DNA from 4 places in the Martinezella sp. CNPSo 3959 genome. Region 4 is predicted to be linked to each of the others. Evidence: predicted binding sites of a transcription regulator. Region 4 holds the regulator's gene; each other region holds the start of a gene.
The links. Region 4 encodes PhoB, which activates phosphate uptake and scavenging genes when phosphate is short. Its sites were predicted from a motif close to TGTCATNNANCTGTCAT; they were not measured.
Positions count from the first base shown of each region.

Region 1: a site for PhoB is predicted at 2,425-2,441, ahead of phnF (phosphonate metabolism transcriptional regulator PhnF). Genes of this name have one in related genera too.
Region 2: a site for PhoB is predicted at 2,116-2,132, ahead of AC13RE_RS09325 (acid phosphatase). Genes of this name have one in related genera too.
Region 3: a site for PhoB is predicted at 2,638-2,654, ahead of AC13RE_RS07625 (phospholipase C). Genes of this name have one in related genera too.

Region 1 is NZ_JBXSOV010000018.1:46,261-51,441, forward strand. Features, by position in the region: gene AC13RE_RS26185 (alpha-D-ribose 1-methylphosphonate 5-phosphate C-P-lyase PhnJ) at 1-143, opposite strand, end outside; gene AC13RE_RS26190 (carbon-phosphorus lyase complex subunit PhnI) at 140-1,249, opposite strand; gene phnH (phosphonate C-P lyase system protein PhnH) at 1,253-1,879, opposite strand; gene phnG (phosphonate C-P lyase system protein PhnG) at 1,879-2,355, opposite strand; gene phnF (phosphonate metabolism transcriptional regulator PhnF) at 2,457-3,191, shown strand; gene AC13RE_RS26210 (2,3-bisphosphoglycerate-dependent phosphoglycerate mutase) at 3,385-4,020, opposite strand; gene dapB (4-hydroxy-tetrahydrodipicolinate reductase) at 4,143-4,967, opposite strand; gene AC13RE_RS26220 (ABC transporter ATP-binding protein) at 4,982-5,181, opposite strand, start outside.
Region 2 is NZ_JBXSOV010000002.1:276,859-282,039, forward strand. Features, by position in the region: gene AC13RE_RS09315 (phosphatidylserine decarboxylase) at 1-460, opposite strand, end outside; gene pyrE (orotate phosphoribosyltransferase) at 664-1,206, opposite strand; gene AC13RE_RS09325 (acid phosphatase) at 1,378-2,076, opposite strand; gene AC13RE_RS09330 (ABCB family ABC transporter ATP-binding protein/permease) at 2,206-4,092, opposite strand; gene AC13RE_RS09335 (LysM peptidoglycan-binding domain-containing protein) at 4,297-5,181, opposite strand, start outside.
Region 3 is NZ_JBXSOV010000001.1:1,535,868-1,541,048, reverse strand. Features, by position in the region: gene AC13RE_RS07630 (cytochrome-c peroxidase) at 1-905, opposite strand, end outside; gene AC13RE_RS07625 (phospholipase C) at 925-2,550, opposite strand; gene cysE (serine O-acetyltransferase) at 2,975-3,790, opposite strand; gene AC13RE_RS07615 (WD40 repeat domain-containing protein) at 3,868-4,857, opposite strand; gene AC13RE_RS07610 (CobW family GTP-binding protein) at 4,857-5,181, opposite strand, start outside.
Region 4 is NZ_JBXSOV010000004.1:27,629-32,809, forward strand. Features, by position in the region: gene pstA (phosphate ABC transporter permease PstA) at 1-958, shown strand, start outside; gene pstB (phosphate ABC transporter ATP-binding protein PstB) at 974-1,789, shown strand; gene phoU (phosphate signaling complex protein PhoU) at 1,841-2,554, shown strand; gene phoB (phosphate regulon transcriptional regulator PhoB) at 2,586-3,269, shown strand; gene AC13RE_RS12590 (GcrA family cell cycle regulator) at 3,361-3,897, opposite strand; gene AC13RE_RS12595 (aspartate aminotransferase family protein) at 4,322-5,181, shown strand, end outside.

The DNA of each region.
Region 1 (5,181 bases), on a different contig from region 4:
CAGCCGTACGGCATCGGCATTTCGCGCGAGGCGAAGGGAACCTGATAGCCGGGAATGGCGATCGCCTTCAGGATGGCACGGCGGATCATCCGCTTGGTCTGCTCGTCGAGATAGGCGAAATTGTAGGTGGCGAGTTCGGTCATTCGGCTGCCTCCGTCATGGGTTCCATGCCGCGATCGCGAGCGGCCTCGAAGTCGCGGCGCATACGCCGCACCAGGTCGAGTTCGGCCTGGAAGTCGACATAGTGCGGCAGCTTCAGATGTTCGACGAAGCCGGTCGCCTGCACGTTGTCGGAATGCGAAATGACGAATTCCTCGTCCTGAGCCGGCGCAACGATGTCTTCGCCGAGCTCTTCGGCACGTAGCGCGCGGTCGACCAGCGACATGGCCATCGCCTTGCGCTCGCTCTGGCCGAAGACCAGGCCATAGCCGCGGGTGAACTGCGGCGGCGCCTTGGCTGAACCCTTGAACTGGTTGACCATCTGGCATTCGGTCACCTGGATGCGGCCGAGCGAGACGGCAAAACCGAGTTCCGGTACGTCGAATTCGACCTCAACTTCGCCGATGCGGATTTCGCCGGTGAAGGGGTGGGTGCGGCCGTAACCGCGCTGGGTCGAATAGCCGAGCGCCAGTAGAAAGCCTTCATCGCCGCGGGCGAGCGCCTGCAGGCGAAGGTCTCGGGTCATTGGGAATTCCAGTGGCTCGCGCGTCAGGTCGCCGATCTCGTGATCGACGGGCATGGTGCCGTCACCTTCGATCAACCCTTCCTGATCGAGAATTTCGGAAACGCGCATGACGCGGCCGTCTTCCGCCGGGCGCTGCATCGGCTCGTCCACAGGCTCGTCTGTCAGGAGGCTCGGGTCGAGCAGGCGGTGCGTGTAGTCGAAGGTCGGGCCGAGAAGTTGGCCGCCGGGCAAATCCTTATAGGTCGCCGAGATGCGGCGCTCGATCTTCATTGCTGAAGTGTCGAGCGGCTGGGAATAGCCAAAGCGCGGCAGCGTCGTGCGGTAGGCTCTGAGCAGGAAGATCGCCTCGATCATGTCGCCGCGCGCCTGGCGAACTGCAAGTGCGGCGAGCGTCCGGTCATAGAGCGAGGCCTCGGCCATGACGCGGTCGACGGCGAGTGCGAGCTGCGCCACGATCTGGTCGATACCGACAGCCGGCAGCGAGCGGTCGCCGCGGCGACGGTCGGCCAGCAGCCGGTGAGCATTGGCGATGGCGGCTTCGCCGCCCTTTACGGCAACATACATATGTTACATCTCCGTCGCAGTGATCTTGGTGGTGCGCGGCAGGCAAAGGAATTGCCGGCCCGCCGTCAGGATGAGATCGGCGCCGCGCGGGAAAAGGGCGCGATTGTCGTTCCAGATGCGCAGCAGCGCATCCGGCAAGCCGATTGGCGCAATCATGGTGATGTCCTTGATCCCAGGGCCGGAAAGCGCCAGGTCCTTGCCGCCTTCCAGGCTTTCGATCTCAAGCACAATGGTCGTGGAACGGTCCGGATATTCCTGGGTGCCGATGCCGAACTGGCTGAAGGAGGAAAGCGCCATACCAGCTTCAAGAAAGGCAAAATGTGCCTCCAGCCGCTCCGATATGATGGGTGCGCCGGTATGGAATGCCAGCCATTCCGGCAGGCTCGATCGCGCGAGACCATTGGAGAGCCAGACCGGCGTGTCGTGATCGCAAAGGGTGAGCCCGATGGCGCCGGCAGCGATGCCGAGCGGAGCCGGCGGCGCAATGTCGGCCGCAACGGTCTGCAGGGTGCCGGGACGCGCCATGGCGTCCATCGTCATCTTGAAGACACTCTGGGCGTCGAAAACCGGATCGGTGAAGCCGCCGGTCAGGGCTTCGTTGCCGAAGGTTGGGGTGCTGGAAAGGCTCATCAATCTTCTCCGCGAACCATGGTGAAGAAATCGACGCGAGTTGCTGCCGTCTCTTCGGCGCGCTTGCGGTCATAGTTTTCGATACGTTCGGTCACGGGCTGCAGGATCGCCTTTTCGACGAATTCCTTCGTGGTCGATTGCTGCCAGAGTGCATCGAAGATGGCCGAAAGGCGGGCCTTTTCGCGATCTGTGCCGAGCGCGTGCGCATGGCCGATCGTGTTGGATGCCAGCCGGACGGTAGCGCGTGTCACCGTGACTTCGCCGAGGTTAAAGGGGGAGCCGCCACCACCGATGCGGCCGCGCACCATGACCAGCCCGGTTTCGGGGCCGCGCACCGGCTGGACTGTCGGCTTGCTCGGCAATGCTTCCCAGGCCGCCTCTAGCTCGTCGCGTTCTGCCTGCGCCAAGAGATCGGCGACGCGCTTGCGTTCCCGCCGCTCTTGTGCCGCCGCTTCCTGCCTTTGTGCTGAATTCATCGCGCCTTCCTCTAAATGTCTATTGATATAGACAACCATACAAGATATATTTATATCTATTAGTGAGTCGTGACAAGCGTGTGACAGGGCGAGTGGGCGAAATGGCAGGGCAGAAGATACAGAGGCAGACGGGGGTGGCGCTCTGGCGGCAGATTGCCGACCGGATTCGTACGTCCATCAATCACGGCGACTTCGACGAGACGGGCATGGTGCCGCCGGAAACGGTGCTGGCGCTGCAGTTCGGCGTCAACAGGCACACGATCAGAAGTGCGTTGGCGGCGCTTGCCCAGGAAGGCATCGTCAGGGCCGTGCAGGGGCGGGGGACGCTCATCGAGCGCAAGGAGCGGCTGAGTTTTCCGATTTCAAGGCGCACGCGATTTTCGCAAGGGATCGGCGATCAGGTGCGCGAGACCCGCAGCGTACTGCTTGCATCAGGTGAAGAGGCCGCCAGCGCCGAATTGGCCAGGCAGCTAAAGATCAGGACCGGCACGCCGCTGATAAGGCTCGAAACGCTGGGTCAGGCGGATCATCGGCCGGTATCGCGCGCCACCAGCTGGTTTCCGGCAGATCGTTTCGGCGATATCGCGGAGGTCTATCGGACGACCGGTTCGATCACCAAGGCATTCAAGGAGCTTGGCGTGCCCGATTACGTCCGCGTCGTCACCGAGATCACCGCGACGCATGCCGACGAAAGCGATCTCACCGATCTGCAGCTATCCCCGGGCGCCATTGTTCTCGTCGCACAGGCGCTGAATGCGGATCTCGACAATGTCCCGGTGCAATACTCGATTTCCCGCTTCGCCGCCGACAGGGTGCGCTTCACTGTCGAGAATTGAGAGTGGGCGGGGGGTAGCCCCTCATCCGGCCTATCGGCCACCTTCTCCCCGCCGGCGGAGAGAAGGGGAAAAACGCGCTCTCCGTCGCATCGCAATCCCGTTGGAATCGGGAATTTTGGAAGAGATAGTCCCCTCTCTCCGCTTGCGGGGAGAGGGCTAGGGTGAGGGGCTTTCCAGCCCAAATAGATTGCGCTCAATGCGCGCCGGACATGTCGCCGAGGACTTCCTTCGAGGCGACGGTGGAATCGGCCTTGAGCTTGTAGACCATCGGCACGCCGGTCGCGAGGTTGAGTTCGAGGATCTGCGCCTTGCTCAGGCGATCGAGAACCATGACGAGCGAGCGCAGCGAATTGCCATGGGCGGCCACCAGCACATTCTGGCCGGCAAGCACGCGCGGCAGGATTTCGGTCAGGTAATAGGGCCAGACGCGGGCGCCGGTGTCGCGCAGGCTTTCGCCACCGGGCGGCGGGACGTCGTAGGAGCGGCGCCAGATGTGGACCTGCTCTTCGCCCCACTTGGCGCGGGCGTCATCCTTGTTCAGGCCGGAGAGATCGCCATAGTCGCGCTCGTTCAGAGCCTGATCCTTGATGGTTTCGAGGCCCTGCTGGCCGATTTCATCGAGGATGATTTTCAGCGTGTGCTGGGCGCGTGTGAGTGCCGAGGTAAAGGCGATATCGTACTTGATGCCGTAATCGGCCAGAGCCTTGCCGCCGGTTTTGGCTTCTTCGACGCCAAGCGCCGTCAGATCGGGATCCTTCCAGCCGGTGAAGAGATTCTTCAAATTCCAGTCGCTCTGGCCATGGCGAACGAGGACGAGAGTGCCGCTCATAAAATTTCTCCTTAATGAAGCAATTCCAGGAAAGGTGTGTAGCGGTTTTCCGTCCGGAATTGCGAGACAATAAAAGGCCGGAGCGGGTCGGCAGGTCCCTGCCGATCCGCTCCGGGATAGGATCAACGTGTGGAGAGCCCGAGAACATCGAGCATGGAATAGAAGCCGGGTTTCTTGTCGCGTGCCCAGAGTGCTGCCTGCAGCGCGCCGCGAGCAAACAGCGATCGGTCGCCGGCATTGTGCGACAGCGTCAGCCGCTCGCTCTCGCTGGCGAAGATTACCGAATGATCGCCGACCACGCCGCCGCCGCGCAGGGTCGCAAAGCCGATCGTGCCCGCAGGACGCGCACCCGTATGGCCGTCGCGCACGCGCACGGAATTGTCATTGAGATCGATGCCGCGGCCCTTCGCCGCCGCCTGGCCGAGCAGGAGTGCCGTGCCCGAGGGCGCATCGACCTTGTGGCGATGATGCATCTCCAGCACTTCGATGTCCCAGTCGTTCGAAGGCAATGCCCGCGCCGCCTGTTCGACAAGCACGCTCAAAAGGTTGATGCCGAGACCCATATTGCCCGATTTGACGATGCGGGCATGGCGCGCGGCCGCCTTGAACTTGGCCTCGTCCTCATCCGAGCAGCCGGTCGTGCCGATGATGTGGACGATGCGTGCCTGTGCGGCGAGGCCGGCAAAGGTGACGCTGGTTGCCGGCGTCGTGAAATCGATGACACCTTCGGCATGAAGGAAGGCGGAAAGCGGATCGTCGGTGACGGGAATGCCGATCGGCCCAAGCCCGGCGATCTCGCCGGCATCCTTGCCGATGAAGGCGGAGCCGGGACGGGCAACAGCGGCATGCAGAGTTACGCCGTCGGTTGCATGAATGATGCGGATGAGAGCCTGTCCCATGCGGCCCGCCGCGCCAACTACCACCAGCTTCATCGCATCGTCGCTCATATCGTCTCTATCGTCTATTTGCGGGAACTACTTGAAATCGCCGGTAGCTGCAGGTTGTTGAGCCGAGCGTAGAGGCCATTGTCGGCCCTCGCAAGCGTCTCGTGGTTGCCCTCTTCGACAACTCGGCCGTTCTGCATGACGACGATCTTCTCGGCGCGAACAACCGTCGACAGGCGGTGCGCGATGACGACGACCGTGCGGCCGCTCATCGCCT
Region 2 (5,181 bases), on a different contig from region 4:
TTTCGCCATGCTTCGTTTCGATCACGAGGCCGTTGCGCTCGTTCTGTTCGCTGGCCTTGTCGAGTTCGGCATTGAGGAAGCTGCCCTGGCGATAGGCGACGTTGGTGATGCGGCCGCGCATCGGCGAACGGTTCACATGGCAATCGAAGACGTTCATGAAGATCGAGATACGCAGCATCGGCTGGCTGCCGAGGTTGAGCTCAGCCGGCGGCGTCACCATCTGCACGCTCGAAACCTTGCCGTCGGCTGGCGATATCGCCAGATCATCGTCCTGGGGCGTCATGCGTTCGGGATCGCGGAAGAAATAGGCGCACCACAGCGTCAGGATCAGGCCGATCCAGAAGAGCGGCTTGAAGATCCAACCGAGCACCAGCGACGCGACGAAGAAACCTGCAACGAAAGGATAGCCTTCCTTGTGTACGGGAACGATGACATTGCGTACGCTGTTCATCAAGCTCATCTATGGCCTACTCCGTTAGGGCATTCCCGCCAGAAACCAGGCTCCGGTTCTCCGTCAAGATCATGCCAGTCAAAAGAATGAGAACAAGATAAGCGGTCTTGCTCTGAATACCAGTCGAGCGTGACTACAGGCAAACTCTGTCATGGGCAATGCTTTCGCACGCTCGTCCTCAACGCAATCATATTTCTGGCCGTTGTGTATGGCTATCCGGCGTTTTCCAGATCTGCTCTCGTGAAAACGGGCAAGACGGAAAGCTGAGGTAGTCCCTGGATCGTGGGGGCGCCTTCTCCACGCCAGATCGCACAGACAACGGCAAGAATGTGCGCCTGCGAGCCGATTGCCAGATGATAGGCATCCTTTACCGCGCCGCCTGTCGAAATCACATCCTCGATGAATGTTACGCGGCGGCCGGAAACGTTTTGTCCCTCGATTGCCTGGCAGGTCCCATAGGTCTTTGCCTCTTTGCGAACGAAGGCCGCGGGGAGGCCGGTCTCCAGCGAAATGGCCGTGACAAGCGGGATGCCTCCCAGTTCCAGACCGGCAACGATCTCGGTTTCGGTCGGGATGATATCGGCCATGGCGCGTGCAAGCGGCTTCAGCAGCGAAGGCATGCCTTCAAAGCGGTATTTGTCGAAATATCGGTTGGAGATCTGGCCGGAGCGGAGTTCGAATTCGCCTTCCAACGTCGCCACCTCGGCAATGCGCCGGGCGAGCCCACTTCTGGTTTGGATTACCTCATCCGTCATCGCTCAATCTCCTTCGTCGCAAAGCTTCCCGCGTATACGCGCGAATCATGCAGCCGCAAACCACATGTTGTTTTTGGGAGGCGCGTTTGGGCGTTCTTGCTGACTTCGAGGATCGAGTGATGGCAAAGCCGCCGGAGGCTTTCCGGCGGCTCGTTTGCGGCAGCTTGGCAATCAGAGGCCGAGGGCGGCGCGTAGCTCAGCCTTGGCGCCTTCATACTCGGTCTTGTAATCGTCATGCGTCATGATGGTTTCGGCGATGACGGTGCCTGCAATATGGGCAGCTTCGATATCGGAGGCGTAGTGGATGCCGCCGACGATGCGGTTATGGCCGTATTCCCAGGCACGCGCCATGATGACGGCGCGCTTTTCCGGTACCATGTTCGCGAGCACGATGCCCATCAGCGTGCCGACAGTGGCATGGCCGGACGGATACGAGCCGGACTTGGAGAGCGGAACGATCGGTTTGACGAGGTCGCTGTAGAGATGCGGGCGCGGGCGCTTCCACACATCCTTGGCTGGATCGACGACGGCGCCTTCGGTCTCGACGACGCGATCGAAGAAGGCCGAAAACTTCGGCAGGTTTTCCTTGGTGAATTTCGGATTGTCGATGACGTCGGAGAAGCGCCAGACGTTCTCTTCGGCATCGGCCACGGCGCGAGCCGCCATTTCCGGTGTGCGGGTCACCTGGATCGTTAGGATTTCGCCGAGCTCCGCCTTCATCTGCGCGGAATCATTGGCGGGCGGCGGAGGCAACAGATCGAGAAGGTTGATCTCCTTGGCATCGGCGAAAGGCTTGGCATCTTCGGCGAAAACCGGCGAGGCCAGGCCGACGACGAGCAACAGGCTTAAAGCTTTGGCAAAAGTACGCATTTGGGGGCTCCGTTCAAAAGACCCTCGTACCTAGCAAGCTGTCATCTCAGTCTCGTGACAGCAATCGGTGCATAAACACTATGCACTCGACGTTGCCGTAGGGACATAATTCAATGCATCCGCAGTTTTTCACCTCGCCGGCGCCAGCCGGTCGATAACGCCCAGGTCGTCGTTCTCGCGCACCTGCTTCAGATGCTCCTCGGCCTGCGTCGCCTCGCGCTGGCGGTTCCACATGGACGCATAAAGCCCGTTCCGTGCCAGCAGTTCGGCATGTGTGCCGCGCTCGGCGATCACACCGCTTTTCAGCACGATGATTTCATCCGCGCCGACGACGGTCGACAGACGATGAGCAATCACAAGTGTCGTGCGGTTCTTGGAGACGACATCGAGGGCGGCCTGTATTTCGCGCTCGGTCGTCGTGTCGAGCGCCGAGGTCGCCTCGTCGAGGATCAGAACGGGCGGCGATTTAAGAACGGTGCGCGCGATCGCCACGCGCTGCTTCTCGCCGCCGGACAATTTGAGGCCGCGTTCGCCGACCTTGGTCTCGAAGCCTTCCGGCAATTGGCGGATGAAGTCGCCGATCTGCGCGATCTCCGCGGCCGCTGTCACTTCCGCCTCGCTTGCGCCCGGCCGGCCATAGCGGACGTTGTAGGCGATGGTATCGTTGAAAAGCACGGTATCCTGCGGCACCATGCCGATGACTTTGCGCAGGCTTTTCTGCGTGACGGTTCGCAGATCCTGGCCGTCGATGGTGATCGTACCGCTTTGCACATCGTAGAAACGATAAAGCAGGCGCGACAACGTTGATTTCCCGGCGCCTGAAGGCCCGACGACAGCGACGGTCTTGCCGGCCGGAACTTCGAAAGAAATGCCCTTCAGGATCGGCCGGGCCGGATCATAGGCGAAATGCACGTCCTTGAACGTGATCGCGCCATTACCGATGACAAGTTCCTTGGCGTCAGGCGCATCGACCACCTCGGGCCTGACCTCGAGCAGATCGAACATCTCCTCGATATCGGTCAGGCCCTGGCGTATTTCGCGATAGACGAAGCCGATGAAGTTGAGCGGCACGGAGAGCTGCAGCAGCATGGCATTGATGAAGACGAAGTCACCGACCGTGTGTTGACCGTTGAGAACCGACCAGCCGGACATGACCATCATCACTGTCGTGCCGAGGCCGAAAATCAGGCCCTGACCGAAGTTCAGCCAGCCGAGTGACGTCCAGACGCTGGTGGCTGCCTTTTCGTATCGTTCCATCGATTGATCGAAGCGCTTGGCTTCCATCTCCTCGTTGCCGAAATATTTGACCGTCTCGAAGTTTAACAGCGAATCGATCGCCTTGGTGTTGGCGTCGGTGTCGCTGTTGTTCATCGTCCGGCGGATGGAGATGCGCCAGTCGCTCGCCTTGACGGTGAACCAGATGTAGAGCCAGACCGTGACGGCCGTGACCGCGAGATAGGAAAAACCATAGCCGCGCCAGAAGATGATGGCGGTCAGCAGGAATTCGATGAAGGTCGGAAACGTGTTGAGGATCGTGAAGCGGACGATCGTCTCGATGCCCTTGGTGCCGCGCTCGATGATGCGCGAGAGGCCGCCGGTCTTGCGCTCCAGATGGAAACGCAGCGACAGCTCGTGCATGTGCACGAAGGTTCGATAGGCGAGCTGGCGTACCGCATACTGACCGACACTCGCAAACAGCGCATCGCGCAGCTGGTTGAGGCCGAGCTGGATCAGGCGCGTCGCGTTCGTGGCGATGATCAAGGCGACAGCGCCGACGAGGAAGGCAGGCAGAATGCCTTGCATGTCGAGCTTGCCGTTCAGCGCGTCGACGGACCATTTGAAGAAGTAGGGGACCAGCAGCAGGAAGAATTTCGAGACCAGCAGGAAGACGGTCGCCCAAACCACCCGCATCTTCAGATCCATGCGCCCGCTCGGCCACATATAGGGCCAGAGATTGACGATTGTATTCAATGGATTGCTGGAATCCGCCGATATGGTTTTCTTCTGGCCTGCCATGTCCGTCTCCGGCGAATGATTGGGCAGCCGGGCGTGGCAATGTTTGCACAGCCGGCTGACGAGCCTTCCCAGCCAAGACTGGCTATCGTGCGAAGGCTATAAAGGTTGGGGGACGCTTATACTATTTTCATGCCCTATAAAAGCAGCGGCCAGGCGCTGATGAGCCTGGCCGCTGTCAATGTTCACGATGGACCGTCGTTGCTGCTAGAGATGCTCGCCCGAAAGCCGCTTGCGATGAAGCGCCTCGGCATTCGGCAATGCGTCCTTCGGCAGACCGAAGACCTGACCCGGCAGGATCCGGTCCGGATTGTTGATCTTGTCCTCATTGGCCAAATAGATCGTCGTATAGCGCACGCCCGCGCCGTAGATGCGGCGCGAAATCTGCCACAGCGTATCGCCGCGACGGATGATGACGGCATTGCTATCTTGCGAGAGGGGCGCCTGCTCGAGCGTCTTCGGGCCGCTGTCGTTGGATGAGACCTCTGTGTTCGGCTGTGCCGGTGCTGTCTGAGCAGGCTCCGTGATAACGGCGATCATCTGTTCGAGTCCAGGCAGGGCGGCGCCGACCGACTTCGGGTCCTTCGGCAAGGCGACGAGAGCAGCTAGCGCCTTGCCGGCCACGCTGGAGGCATCGGCCGCCGCCTTCTTGAGCGCGGCGCTGGCGTTGATGGTCGGCCGGAATTCGAAGAGCGACTTCAACGCGATTTCCGTGCCGGAGCGGGCGGCTGCGAGCTGTTCCGTATTCGGTTGCTTACCGTCGGTAAAGAGGCCCTTCAGCAGCGCAAAAGCCTTGCCGGCGCCTTCCTTGAGCTTGGCAAGCTCACCCTCGTCGAGTGGTACCATGTTTGCCGTGGTCGCTTGCGCTTGACCATTGGCGGCGGGCGTCTGCGCCGCAACCGTCACCTGATTGCCCTCGGGGCGGGTGAAGTTGACGCTGGTCCGCACCACGACTTTGCCGGCGCCATCGAGCACGTCAACGCGGATCTTGTGATCGCCGACGGCAAGAGGCATGGGTCCGTCCACAACAAAATGACCATCCGCACCCGCGACGTTCTCACCGATCAGCTTGTCGTCGGCATAGGCGCGGAC
Region 3 (5,181 bases), on a different contig from region 4:
TCGGTCAAGTTGGGCATCTGCCCATCGCCGGTCATCTTGTCGAGATGGCAGGAGGCGCAGTTGCCCTTGCTCGCGTCGTCGAAGAGCTTCAGACCCCGCGCCTCAGCATCCGTCAGGACCGCCTTGCCGCGCAGATAATAGTCATACTTGCTCGTATATGGGTGGAAGGAGCGATCCTCGATCTGGTAGCGGGCGAGCGCGAAGCCGATCTCGGAGATCGTCATGTCCTGATCGTTGAGGATATTGTCGCCGAAGAGCGCCGAAATATCCTTGCCGTATCCCCTCTTCAGCTTGGTATAGACGGTGGCCGCATCGGCATTCGCCATTTCGAAGGGCGAGATCATCGGCTGCAAGGCCTGCTCTTCGAGCGAATCGACCCGCCCATCCCAGAACATGCCGCCCTGCGGTACGAGATTGGCCGCTGCCGCATCGGCTTTGACGACGGCCTGTGCCGTCAGCGGACTGGTGACGGCGGGGGCATTGGCCAGAGCCACGCCCGATGCTTCGGTCATCGGCGAGGCTTCCGCGGCCTCGTCGGTGGCACTTTCCTCGCCGATCGAGAAGGATGGGGTCGAGATCTTGTAGGCGAGGCTGGGCACGGCGCGGATGCCGGGCTGGTCAAGGTGCAAGCCGCCGAGCTGCACGGCAAGACCGTTGGCCGGCGCATAGTGGTTAGCCGGATCGTGGCACGTGGCGCAAGACATCTGGCCGCCGCCCGAGAGCGAGGGATCGAAGAACAGCTTTTTGCCGAGCTGCGCCACCGCGCTGAGCGGTGCCTGATCGTCATAGTCGTCGGTTGCCGAAGCACTGGCCGCCGGTTCGCTTGCCATGCCGATAGCCGCACCCGCGAGCGAGAGGCCCGCAAGTGCGAGGAGCGGCAGGAGACGGCGGTTGATCGAGGGCATTTCCGTCTCCCTGATAGTCTTAAGATGCCTGGTTGCCGGTCTTCGGATCGAGGATCAGCTTCGGCGCGTCACCCTTGGACCAGTCGAACATGGTGTTCAGCGAGCCCGAGAGCACATCGAAGGAGCCACCGCCGAGGCGGGCGCCGGCCATCCAGTTATCCTCGATGAAGCGCATGACGGAGGTCTGATCCGTCAGCGTGTGATCCACGAAGTTGACCTTGGCATAGGGCGAGATGACGAGCAGCGGCTGGCGGGTGCCATAGCCGCAGCGCCCCTGCGCCGGCTGGCCGCTGACGCCGGGCAGGGCAGTGCCGGTGGAGCAGCCATCGCCGCTCAGCACGTCATAGCCCTTGACCGGGATTTTCGACGGATTGACGACAGCATGGGCATGGTCATACCAGCCGTCGGAATCGTCGTAGAGGAGGATGATGGCGGTGTCCTTCCAATCCGGCGAATTCTGCACGGTGTTGACCACCTGCGTGACGAATTCCTGCTCGTCCAGCGGATCGGAATAGCCGGCATGGCCATCCTGATAGGCAGGTGCCTTCAGGAAGCTGATCGTGGGCATATTGCCATTCTTCAGGGCCGCATAGAAGTCGTTCATGTCGTACTGATGGTTTGCCGCATCCGTCGTGCCGATCGCCGTCACAGAAGAGGGGCGCGCATGCGTCGGGTTGGCAGTCGAGGCATAATATTGGAACGGCTGGTGATGCGGAATGTAGTCGGTGTAACTGACCTTGGTGACGGGCGACGTGGTCGCGCGCTTGCAACCCGTCGTGCCGTCCGGGTTGGTTAGCGAGAGGTCGAAGCCGCCTTCGAAGAAGCCCCAGGTGATCTTGTGCTCGTTCAGCATGTCGCCAATGTTCTTGCCATACATCAGTGCCGTCTGGCCGACCGAGCAGACATCGCCGGTGGGATCGAAGTCGCTGATCGCGGTCCAGCCGCCGTTGCCGTCAGGCACGATGCGGCCCTTGGAATAGGTACCATCGCTTTCCAGCGTGTAACCGGGCGGCAGGATGGCGCCGTTGGTCTGGCCGGAGATGAGGTTCAGCGCGCCGGGGGTCGAGGGGCCGAAATTGGTGGAGAAGGAATTGTCGTTCAGCGCGTAATGTTGGGCGTAGTTCCAAAGGGCCGTGACGGTGTTGCCGTCATAATAGCCCATGACCTGCCCCTTGGTGCCGAATGCGCCGGCAGCCCCCTTGGTGCCACGGCCGGTATTGGCCGGGAAAAGGTCCATGGCGAAGTTGTTGTAGGCGGCCTGTTCGGCGGTATAGCCATGGTTCTGCGACTGGGTTGCCGCCTGCGTGCGGTCGAGCCGGAAAGGGGCTGCGGCATCGGCACCGTTTGCCGTGTTGGTCTTGTTCGGATTGTTGTCGAGAAGACCGGCATTGGCGAGCGTGTTGATATCCGTCGGCGTGTTGTCCGCTGCCTTGAACGCCGGTTCGCCATCGACATTCGCGGCCTTGGGGTAGGTCGCGAAATAATGGTCGAAGGAGACGTTTTCCTGGAAGATCACGACAAGATGCTTGATGGGGGTCGCGGTATTCGGCGCCGGCGCCACGTCAGCGGCACCGGCCGTGGAACAGAGCAAAACAAGGCCAAGCGCGCTGCCGGTTGTAAGCGCGCGCCGTGAAAGACTGGTCATCGTCATATCCTCTTCGGGTGGGGGCATTGCTCCGGCGCATTTGCGCCACGCCGGGCATAGAGAACCCTTCCGAGCTATCAACGGAGGATGACAATTCCATGAAGGGTGCGGGCAAGCGATTCCGCCGCTGATATGGCATCTCCGGTAAGCACTTGATTCTGCTATACTGGGTGCAGAACGGTACGAGACGCCTGTGCGGAGCGTTTACGGTGCTACCTTATGTCACGGACTGCCAGCGGGTGTTTCCTCACCCGCCCTCGTGCTTCGAGACGGCCCTTCGGGGCCTCCTCGGCATGAGGGCTGATTTTGCGTGCCTCCCCCTTGGAACCACTTCACCGCATGGTGAGGTGCAGCGCCGTTAAGCGCCGCGAAAACGGCGATGCCTCGAACCACGAGGTGGCCACGGTCCTTCATTCAGGTGAAATCAGATATTCTGATCCATCGTCTCGGCAGGGATCTCGTCGGCGCGATGGATGCGCACGACCACCGCCGGGACGCCGGCGACAGTGCAATGGGGCGGCACGGGTTTGACCACGACGCTGCCCGCGGCAACCTTGCTGAAGGCACCGACTTCGATGTTGCCGAGGATCTTGGCGCCGGCGCCGATCATCACGCCGTGGCGGATTTTCGGGTGACGGTCGCCGCTCTCCTTGCCGGTGCCGCCAAGCGTGACGTTTTGCAGGATCGACACCTCATCCTCGATGACGGCGGTCTCACCGATGACGATGCCGGAGCCGTGGTCGAGCATGATCGAGGTGCCGATCTTCGCGGCCGGATGGATATCCGGGCCGAAGACGAGCGAGACGAGATTGGCGAGCCAGCTTGCGATTTCCCTGCGGCCCTCCGTCCAGAGCGCATGGGCGATTCGGTGTGTCTGCAGGGCATGGAAGCCCTTCAGGTTCAGAAGCGCATGCAGATAGGTGGTGCAGGCGGGGTCGCGGGTCCGCACGGCAACGAGATCCGCTTCCGTTGCCTGCAGGATGGCGGGATATCGCCTCAGTACGTCGGACAGCAGCGAGAGCATGTCGCCATGCTCGATCCTAACAACGCAGAGGCGTGCCGCCAGTACGTTGGCAAGGCTTTCAGCATCAGAGATTCCGCCAAGCAATTGCGCCTGCAGCAGAGGAGCGAGCGTCGGCTCGCGCGCAGTAAGCTCGGCGGCTTCGCAGCGGATCACGTCCCAGACGTTTTCGGCTAGGGCAGGAGAATTTTCGGCGATTGCCGTTCCTGGCTGGGGCATGGTCCTGTCTTTCTGCATCTCATTGTTTTCACGCAATTCCGGACGGAAAACCGCTGCGCACTTTCCCTGGAATTGCTTTAACCGGAGATGTCCACAACGCCGCAGTCGCCAGCTTCGGAGGCGAAGGCGAGCAGCTTGCCAGACTTGCTCCAACTCATCGATGTGATCGCACCCTTGCCGGGTCGGCGCAAGAGCGCTTCCTTGGCGTCGCCGATGCGGACCGCCAGGATCATGCCGTCGATGAAGCCGATGGCGAGAATATCCTCGACGGGATGAAACTTTACCGAGGTCGCCATGATGTTGGCGCGCGTGCCGAGCTCCAGCGGCGCCTTGCCCATCGGGCCATCCTTGCCCTGGAAGGGCCAGACGATCGCGGCCGGTGCGCCCGACGAGGCGAGCCACTTGCCCTTGTTTGACCAGGAGAGCGACTTCACCTTGGCGGGATAGCCGGTCATGCGCATGTGCCGGGCTTCGGCACCCGGCTTCGCATCCATCTTCCAGCCGTGCAGGGCATTTTCCTGCATGGTGGTGACGATGAACTGACCATCCGGCGAGAAGGTGACGCTGGTATGGGCGCCTTTCCATTCGAGATTGACCGGCGGCGCGCTCATGCCCACCCAATGCAGCGACACGCCGTTGTAGCGGGCGACGGCGATCCGCATACCCTTGGGCGCGAAGGCGATGCCTTCGACGGTGCGCTCTTCCGGGAACTCTTTCGTCGTCCCGTCGGAGAGCCGTACGAAAGTGCTCTTGCCATAGGAATAGGCGACAGCGCCTTGCGGGCCTGCTGCAAGCTGGCTGATCCATTTGCGCGGCGCTTCGGCCAGTACCGTCGTGCTGCCGTCCGCGGCAATCCGGAGAACCTTGCCGTCCTCGCCGCCCGAAATCAGGCTCTCGCCATGGGGGTCGCGGATGCAGGTCAGCATCCCATGATGAGCTTCGGTGATCTTCTCCCCGCCTTCTAGGCGATGGATCGCGCCGGCGGCGCTGGCGAAGAAGGGGGTATCACCTAAAAATTCGACGGCCAGAACGTGGCCGTCGATATCAAGCGGAGCAACAGTCGGCATCACGCAGACGCCTCGCACGCCTTGAAGCTGGCTTCCAGCTTTTCGCGGTCGAGCTCGCGGCCGATGAACACCAGGCGGCTTTCATGCTTCTCGCCGTCTTTCCAGGGGCGCTGATGATCGCCTTCGATGATCATGTGCACGCCCTGGACGACGTAGCGTTCCGGATCGTCCTTGAAGGCGATGATGCCCTTGAGGCGAAGGATATTCGGGCCTTGCGTCTGCGTGACCTTCTGGATCCAGGGGAAGAAGCGTTCGGCATTCATCTCGCCGCCGCGCAACGAAACCGACTGCACGGTGACGTCGTGGATCGGCGAAGGCGCGTGG
Region 4 (5,181 bases):
GGCAACGGCGATGGTGTCGGACAGTGCCAGGATCGCGCTGCGCGATAGGGTCGTCGCCAATCCCTCGATCATAGGGACGACGCAGAACGTCACCTTCCTTGCCAGCTCCAATATCGATTCAGCCAACAAGGGCCAGATCGATCTGACGGTCGATGAGAAGGATCGCAAGATATCCGACCGCCAGGTCGCCTGGATGAAGCAACTCAGCGAAAGCGGTGCGCTTTACAAGGCCTTCAACAGCGGTCTCTTCCTGTCGGGCAACTCGAGCCGACCCGAAGCCGCCGGGCTCGGCGTCGCTCTGATCGGCTCGTTCTACCTGATGCTGACCGTTCTCGTGCTTGCCTTGCCGGTCGGCGTCGCCGCCTCGATCTATCTGGAGGAGTTCGCACCGAAGAACCGGCTGACGGACCTGATCGAGGTCAACATCAACAATCTCGCGGCCGTCCCATCGATCGTCTACGGCCTGCTGGGTCTCTCGGTCTTCATCAACATGATGGGACTGCCACGCTCTGCCTCGCTGGTCGGCGGTCTCGTGCTGAGCCTGATGACGCTGCCGATGATCATTATCGCCACACGCTCGGCGCTGCGGGCCGTACCGCCGTCGATCCGCAGCGCGGCGCTCGGTCTTGGTGCATCGCGCATGCAGATGGTCTTCCATCACGTGTTGCCGCTTGCGATGCCGGGCATTCTGACGGGCACGATCCTCGGGCTTGCGCACGCGCTTGGCGAGACTGCGCCGCTGCTTCTGATCGGCATGGTCGCTTTCGTCGCCAACTATCCGGCATCGCCGCTCGAACCTTCGACGGCGCTGCCGGTGCAGATCTACATGTGGGCGAGCGAAGCCGAGCGGGCCTTTGTCGAAAGGACGTCGGGTGCCATCATCGTGCTTCTCTTCTTCCTCGTCGCGATGAACATCGGCGCCATCCTGCTGCGCCGCCGCTTTGAGCGGCGCTGGTAAGGGAGGGCGCACGAAATGAACATGATGACGGAAGCCGCCAGCGAAAAAGCATTGTCCAGGAAGATGATGACGATCCCCTACAAGATGATCGGCCAGGACGTTTCTGTGTTCTACGGCGACAAGCGGGCGCTCTTTGACGTCAATTTGAAGATCCGCGCGAATACGGTTACGGCTTTGATCGGCCCTTCCGGTTGCGGCAAGTCCACCTTCCTGCGCTGCCTCAATCGCATGAACGATACGATCGAGACCTGCCGCGTCACCGGCAAGATCACGCTCGACGATCAGGATGTCTACGACGACAGCATCGACGTGGTGGAGTTGCGCGCCCGCGTCGGCATGGTCTTCCAGAAGCCCAACCCGTTTCCGAAGTCCATCTATGAGAACGTCGCCTACGGCCCGCGCATCCATGGCCTGCATCGCTCAAAGGCCGATCTCGAGCATATCGTCGAGCGCAGTCTTCAGAAGGCCGGTCTCTGGGGCGAGGTGAAGGATCGGCTCCATGATGCCGGCACGAGCCTGTCCGGCGGTCAGCAGCAGCGTCTGTGCATCGCCCGCGCCGTCGCGGTCAGTCCGGAAGTCATCCTGATGGACGAGCCATGCTCGGCGCTCGACCCCATCGCAACCGCCAAGGTTGAGGATCTCATCCACGAACTGCGGGAGAATTTCACCATCGTCATCGTGACGCACTCCATGCAGCAGGCAGCCCGCGTCTCGCAGCGTACCGCAATGTTCCATCTCGGCCACCTGGTCGAGGAGAACGACACCGATAAGATGTTCACCAATCCCGACGATTTCCGCACGCAGGATTACATCATGGGCCGTTTTGGTTGATGATGTCAGGCGCGCGGCTCATTTCACACAGTTCACCTTGAGGATAGAAAAATGGTCTCCACTCACATTCTCTCTGCCTATGACGAAGACCTGAAGTTCCTGACGCGCCGCATTGCTGAAATGGGCGGCCTGGCAGAGCAGATGGTTAGCGACAGCGTACGCGCGCTGGTCAACAGCGACACTGCCCTGGCCCAGAAGGTCATCTCCGACGACGTCGTTCTCGATCATGCCGAGCGCGAAGTCGGCGACAAGGCGATCGTCACCATCGCCCGCCGTCAGCCGATGGCGGCTGACCTGCGTGAAATCATGGGCTCGATCCGCATCGCCTCCGATCTGGAGCGCGTCGGCGATCTCGGCAAGAACACCGCAAAGCGCGTCATCGCCGTCCAGGGCACCGGTGTCCCGCGCCGTCTCGCTCGCGGCATCGAGCATCTCTCCGAACTGGCGCTGAGCCAGCTCAAGGAAGTTCTGGATGTCTACGCGACCCGCTCGCCGGACAAGGCCGTGTCGATCCGCGAACGCGACGAGGAAATCGACGCCATGTACACCTCGCTCTTTCGCGAGATGCTGACCTACATGATGGAAGATCCGCGCAACATCACCACCTGCACGCATCTTCTTTTCTGCGCCAAGAACATCGAGCGCATCGGCGATCATGCCACCAACATCGCCGAGACGATCTATTACATGGCGACGGGCGCGCAGCCGGAAGGCGAGCGCCCGAAGGACGATACCGCCAATACCGTCGGCGCAGTGACGGAATAATCCGAAAGCGAAGAAAGGAGACCATAGGCGCATGGTTCCGAGAGTTGCTGTTGTAGAAGACGAGGAAGCGCTCAGCGTTCTGCTGCGCTACAATCTTGAGGCCGAAGGCTTCGAGGTAGACACGATCCTCAGAGGCGATGAGGCCGAGCTGCGTCTCCAGGAGCGCATCCCCGATCTCCTGATCCTCGACTGGATGCTCCCCGGCGTGTCCGGCATCGAGCTCTGCCGCCGGCTGCGTATGCGGCCGGAGACGGAGCGTCTGCCGATCATCATGCTGACGGCGCGCGGCGAGGAAAGCGAGCGCGTGCGCGGGCTTTCGACCGGCGCGGACGATTATGTCGTCAAGCCGTTCTCGACGCCGGAGCTGATGGCCCGCGTCAAGGCGATGCTGCGGCGTGCCCGCCCGGAGGTTCTCTCCACGGTGCTGCGCTGCGGCGATATCGAGCTGGATCGCGAAACCCATCGCGTCCACCGCAAGAGCCGCGAAGTGCGGCTGGGGCCCACGGAATTCCGCCTGCTGGAGTTCCTGATGTCCTCGCCGGGCCGCGTCTTCTCGCGTTCGCAGCTGCTGGACGGCGTATGGGGTCACGATATCTACGTCGACGAACGCACGGTCGACGTCCATGTCGGCCGCCTGCGCAAGGCGCTCAATTTCTCCAATATGCAGGATGTCATCCGCACCGTTCGCGGCGCGGGCTACTCCATGGAGGCCTGATCGGGTATCCCCGATCAGGCATTCAACATAGCGGCGGAAACAGAAAACAGGCCCCAAGGGCCCGTTTCTTTTATCTCATCGATGGCGCGTCTCAGCCGCGTGGTTGCGCTGGCCGACGGCGTTCATGCACCGGCTGGTAGGCCAGGCGCTGATGGTAGGTGCAGTAAGGCGATGAATCTGGGCTTTCGTTGCCGCAGAAATGGAAATCGTCCTTCAGCGGATCGCCGACCGGCCACTTGCAGGTGCGCTCCGTCAGTTCCGTCAGGCCGAGGCGGCGGGAGATCGGAACGACGACGTTCGATGCCGGGCGATACTGGATTTCATTGACGGAATCGATCTCGATCTCTTCCTTCAGCATGGTTGCGCCCTGCTGGCGGGCAACCACCGTGCGGGTAGCAACGCGCGATCCGTAGGTCGCAGCGCGAGGTGCCGCTGCGCTTCGCTTCGGCGTGCGCGCTGCGGTTGTCGTGCCGCCCGCCTTCGCTCGGCCGGGGAGGTTCAGGCGATGTACCTTGCCGATAACGGCATTACGGCTCACGCCACCGAGCTGCGCAGCGATCTGGCTGGCGCTCAATCCTTCGGACCATAGCTTTTTCAGCTTCTCGACGCGTTCGTCTGTCCAATTCATGCCCTGTCTCCGCTGTCGCGTTTCCGATGGCAGAATCCCTCACCATTGCCTCGCATGGTATCGAGGCGCGAAACGCTCTAAAATTGTGGTGACTAGTTCCGCCGCATGCAGTCTAGCAATTGGTTTTTAACCTAGTGTGAGGCTGACTCCGTGACAAGAGTCGCGGGAATCTTGAGGAATCGATTTCGAGGTTTTCCCCAACTTGCTGTCCGGGCGTGGCATTTCTGCCATAGGCGCCGCCCGATGCATCTCTTTTGCCGGCAAGCGTTTTCTCGCACCTGCTAAAACGGCAGTTTTGTTGACATCGCGGTGCAAAACATCAATAGTGCCCAAGCCGCCGCAAGGCGGCATTTTTGATTTTTTCGGACCCGTTTCATCAAATGGAAGCGATCGGTCCTTAAAGTTGTGATCAGGAGATATGGCCATGGCCGAGACCACGCCGCTTTACGACACCTACTTGCGCGCTCCGCTGCGGTTCGAGCGAGGCGAGGGCGTCTGGCTGGTCACTGAGAATGGCGAACGCTACCTCGATTTCGCAGCCGGCGTCGCGGTCAATTCGCTCGGTCATGCTCATCCCCATCTTGTCGCCGAGCTGAAGGCGCAGGCCGACAAGGTCTGGCACCTGTCCAACCTCTATGAGGTGCCCGGCCAGGAGAAGCTGTCGAAGCGGCTGACGGAGGTGACCTTCGCCGACAAGGTGTTCTTCACCAATTCGGGCGCGGAGGCGCTGGAGTGCGCCATCAAGACTGCGCGGCGCTATCAGTTCGCCAAGGGGCATCCCGAGAAGTTCCATATCATCACCTTCGAAGGCGCCTTCCACGGCCGCACCATCGCAACGATCGCCGCCGGTGGCCAGGAGAAGTATATCGAAGGCTTCGGCCCGAAGGCACCGGGCTTCGACCAGGTGGAGTTCGGCGATCTCGATGCCGTGCGCGCCGCCATCACGGATGCGACGGCTGCGATCCTGATCGAGCCGGTTCAGGGCGAGGGCGGCATCCGCCCGGCGACCAACGAATTCCTGCGGGGGCTGCGGGAGATCTGCGATGAGCACGGCCTGCTTTTGATCCTCGACGAAGTTCAGTGCGGTGTCGGCCGTACCGGCAAGCTCTTTGCCCATGAATGGTCCGGCATCAAGCCTGACATCATGGCGGTCGCCAAGGGTATCGGCGGCGGTTTCCCGCTCGGTGCGTGCCTTGCGACGGCAGAAGCTGCTTCCGGCATGAAGGCCGGCACGCATGGCTCGACCTATGGCGGCAATCCGCTTGCCATGGCAGTCGGCAATGC